DNA from 2 places in the Streptantibioticus cattleyicolor NRRL 8057 genome. Region 2 is predicted to be linked to the other one. Evidence: riboswitches for the same ligand, from Rfam matches in the RefSeq annotation. Region 2 holds a riboswitch; the other holds the start of a gene.

What was found. Region 2 has a riboswitch for magnesium ahead of SCATT_RS34420 (VOC family protein). Riboswitches for the same ligand answer to the same signal wherever they lie in the genome.
Region 1: it holds a riboswitch for magnesium, as region 2 does, so the genes downstream of both, SCATT_RS00945 (NRAMP family divalent metal transporter) here and SCATT_RS34420 (VOC family protein) in region 2, are expected to answer to the same signal.

Annotation. Positions count from the first base shown of each region.
Region 1 is NC_017586.1:264,170-266,368, forward strand. It holds gene SCATT_RS00945 (NRAMP family divalent metal transporter) at 1-865, opposite strand, end outside; M-box (ykoK) riboswitch at 1,187-1,360, opposite strand; gene SCATT_RS00950 (polysaccharide deacetylase family protein) at 1,533-2,199, shown strand, end outside.
Region 2 is NC_017585.1:1,545,900-1,548,098, forward strand. It holds gene SCATT_RS34415 (MgtC/SapB family protein) at 1-611, opposite strand, end outside; gene SCATT_RS34420 (VOC family protein) at 664-1,032, opposite strand; M-box (ykoK) riboswitch at 1,358-1,531, opposite strand; gene SCATT_RS34425 (hypothetical protein) at 1,614-1,814, opposite strand.

The DNA of each region.
Region 1 (2,199 bases), on a different replicon from region 2:
AGCCCATCATGGCCGCGGCGCCGATCACCACCACGGCGATGCCGATCCACAGGTCGGCCTTCTCGTACTTCATGAAGCGCGGTGTGATGCGCTTGTCGATGACGTAGGACTGCTGGAAGAACAGCTGCCAGGGTGCCACCGTGGTGCCCACGATGCCGATGATCAGCAGCATCACCGTGGCCAGCTGGCCGGAGCCGCCCGGCATGCCGGGGACCACGAAGTCGTGGACCATCGTGGAGGTGGCCGGGTGGGCCATGAAGTAGATCGGCACCAGCAGCAGCGAGGCCGCGCACAGTGCGATGGCCACCCGCTCGAAACGCTGGAAGGAGCCGGTGAAGGCCGAGGCGATGATGATGGCGGCGGCCAGGACCACCGCGGCCACCTTGGGCAGCCCGAGGTATCCGGCGGCCAGGGTGATCCCGATGAACTCGGTCACCAGGGTCAGGGCGTTGAGCAGGAACAGGTCGATGACGCTGAAGGCGCCCCAGAACTTCCCGAAGCGTTCCAGGATCAGCCGGGCGTGGCCGACGCCGGTGACCGCGCCGAGGCGCAGGACCATCTCCTGGTTGACGTAGAGCACGGGGATCAGCAGCAGCAGTGTCCACAGCAGGTGGGTGCCGTAGTTCTGGCCGGCCTGGCCGTAGGTGGCGAACGCGCCGGCGTCGTTGTCGCCGACCATCACGATCAGTCCGGGGCCGACGATCGCCAGCAGCGTCTTGAGTTTCGCGGTCAGGCCGGTGCGCGGTGCGGTGTCGTCGAGGCGGATGGTGCCCAGTGCTCCGCGGATGTCGCCGACGTGCGCGTCGTCGAGTACCGCCGTGGCGCGGGGGGTTTCCACCGGGGTGGCCGTGGTGGTGTGGGTCATGGCGTACCTCCCGTACCCCCGGGAGGGGGCGGACAGGGGGCACGCAGCAGCCATCCCCCCTGCGCGGAGGCGCAGGACGGCGGCCCGCGGCGGCACAAGGGCCGTGCGGGTGCGCACACAGGGGTCGCGGGGCCGGCGAGGGGCCGCGCAGGGAGGATGGTTACCGCGTGCCGGAAGAATGCGAGGACAAGCGGGGATGGGGCCGATGATGGCCCGGACTGCTACTGCAATCCATGTCTGTCGCCTCCTTCCGGCCGGGACGCGACCGTGCGCGTCGTCATCGACTCGGCAAGGAGCGGCCGGTCCCGCATCAACGCGGCCGGCTCACCCCAACTCGTCAGAGCTTTGGCACTCCACGGCGTGATCCCCGTACCGGGGAAGCCACTTGGGGTCACCCCTTAGGCCGGGGAGACCTGTCCTGACCCTGGGCGTCTCTCGACGTCGTGGGGTCAGTGGCCTGTGTCCGTGCAGACGCCTCACCGAACGAGGTGCCTCTTCAAACCTCCACGAGTGTAGCCCGACACTTGCGCGTCGACGCAACTCCTTGGCGGACTCTTGACACATCGGGAACGAAGCCGTGGGGCGCACCGCCGATCGGCGGACGCCACCCCGGTCACCCGGCGCGCGCCCGGCGCCCGGATCCGGACCGCGGATACGTTGGCTCCCCATGGAACCCCTCCGTGTGCCGGGGCCGGGGCGACGCGCCCGCCGGCTGCCCGTGCTCCTCGCGCTCCTGGCCCTGACGGTGACGCCGGCCCCGGTACGGGCGACGGCCGTCCCGGACGACTGTCGGCGGCCGGTGGCCCAACCGGCGGCGCCTACGGGGATGTCGGGCGCGGTCAACCGCAGGATCGCCACCTCCGAGCGCGTGGTGGCGCTGACGTTCAACGCGGCGTGGGACGACAGCGGGGTGCCCGAGGTGCTCGGGGTGCTGCGGCGGCACAAGGCACCGGCCACGTTCTTCATGACCGGACGGTTCGCCGAACGCCACCCGGCGGCGGCACGGGCGATCGCCGCCGAGCACGGCGTAGCCAGCCATTCGTACCGTCACCCCGATTTCGCCGGGCTGACCCGTCAGGAGGCGTGCCGGGAGGTGCGGCGGGCGGACCGGGCGATCCGCCGGGCGACCGGTGCGGTGCCGCTGCCGTTCTTCCGCTTCCCGTACAGCTCCGTGCCGCCCGAACGGCTCGCGGACGTCAACGCGTTGGGCTTCGCGGACGTGGAGTACTCCGCCGACACCAACGGCTACCTCGGGGAGCGCGGCGGGATGACGGTCGCCAAGGCGGTCTCGCGGGCCCTCGACGCGCTCGGCCCGGGGGAGATCGTCCAGATGC
Region 2 (2,199 bases):
TTGACCGCGACGGTGGCGAGCACAACGATGGCGTCACCCTCGTGGTCCCGGCGGGCCCGCAGGGCGGAGGGGGTCAGCCCGGAAGCCGCCAGCGCCTGGAGCAGCAGCGCGCGGATGTGGGTCTCCTCGCCGCGGTCGCACACCAGGTGGACGGTGGCGCGCGTGGTGGCGTCGGGGTCGGAGCCGGCCGCCGGAGCCCGGTCGAGCAGGCGCCCCGCCGGGCGGAGCAGCAGGTGGACGAGGAGGACCGCCAGCGTGCCGAGAGCCGCCAGCTCAAGCCTGCCGGAGGCGGCCAGTACGCCCACGGCGGCCGAACACCACAGCGTCGCGGCCGTGTTGAGCCCGCGTACCCCGGCTCCGTCCCGCAGGATCACCCCGCCACCGAGGAAGCCGATGCCGGAGACGACGTACGAGGCGACCCGCGTGGGACTGCCCGCGTCACCGGCCGCCACGCTGTACAGGACGAACAACGTGGCGCCCGTCGCCACCAGGGCGTTGGTGCGCAGGCCCGCCATCCGGGCCCGCCACTGTCGCTCGACGCCGATCAGCGCTCCGCACGCCACACCGGTGGCGAGCCGGACGAGGAAATCGGCAGTGCTCAGACCGTGCACAGCCTGCACAGGGCACCTCCTTCGACGGGACCGCTCGGGTCAACAGGGCTTGTCAGACGAGGGGTTCGAGGAACTCCAGCCGGTTGCCGACCGGGTCCGTGCTGTAGAAGCGGCGGTGACCGGGCAGGTTGTCGTCCCACACCACCGGGGCGCCGTGCGCCGCGAGCCGTTCGGCGAGGGCGTCGATGTCCCGCACCCGCAGCCCCGGATGGGCCTTCGCGGCGGGGCGGAACGGGTCCTCGATGCCCAGGTGGAGCTGGACGCCGCCGTCCGCGGTCCCGAACCAGCAGCCGCCCCGCGCCGCGAGGACCGGCGGCTTGGGGATCTCACGCAGCCCCAGCGCGCCGATGTAGAAGCTCCGCAGCAGATCCTCGCTCGCGGGCGGCGCGGCGAGCTGGACGTGGTCGAGTGCGGCGATCATGGGGTTACGGCCTCCAGGAGACGTGTTTCGGCGCAGTCCGTCCCGGGACGCCGGGAGGGCTCGCTCGGCAGGGGCGGCCGTCACGCAGGACGGCGGCCCGCGACGGCGTGGGAGCCGTGCGGGTTCACAACAGCGCGGCGGGAAGGCCGCGCGGGAAAGGGTGGTTATCGCGTGCCGGAAGAACGCGAGGACACGCGGGGAAGGGGCCGATGATGGCTCGGACTACTACCGTAATCCATCTCTTCCGCCTCCTTCCGGCCGGGACGCGACCACGCGCGTCGTCATCGACTCGGCAAGGAGCGGCCGGTTCCGCGCCGACGCGACCGGCTCACCCCAACTCGTCAGAGCTTTGGCACTCCACGGCGTGATCCCCGTACCGGGGAAGCCACTTGGGGTCACCCCTTGGGCCGGGGAGACCTATCCTGACCCTGGGCGTCTCTCGACGTCGTGGGGTCAGTGGCCGGTGTCCGTGCAGACGCCTCACCGAACGAGGTGCCTCTTCAAACCCCCACGAGTGTAGACCCCCACGCGGGCGGCGAGGTGACTTCCTGGCGAACTCTTGACGCGCCCGGTGAGCCGGATCACGTTCCGCCCCCGCGCCCGGGCGGATCCGCCGTCGGCCCGGCACCGGCCGCCACGCGGGCGATCGTCAACCCCAGACCCACGGCGCGCACCGGCAGCCCCACCCCGTAGGCGTCCGCCACGGCGAGGAGCACCGGCCGGGCCAGCGGCAGCAGGCGACGCGCCACCGGGGGGACGGGCAGTGCGGTGATGAACGTCATGACACACCTCCACCGGATCGGCACCCGAGGCCATACCGGCGAGGCGGTCCGTCAGACGACGCGATGCGTGCCGGGTGCCCCAGGTGCGACGGAATGGGAGCCGGGACTGGTGCAGGGACTCATCCCGTTCACCTCCTCGCACGCTCGGCGAACACATCCGGACGGGGGCGTGACGTGCCCCTCGGTCCAGGTTACGACTGCCGGCGACGGGACGGTACGCCGGAGCCACCCCGCCGTGCCGTGCGGGCACTCGTCACCCTCCGTGACCGGCGTTCGGCGCCGGTGACGACCGGCCGGGGGAACCCCGTGAACGGCGTCGTCCGCACGTCACCCGTTCGCCCGCCCCACCGGTACCGGCCGGGCCCGGCGGGGCACAAGGGAAGGC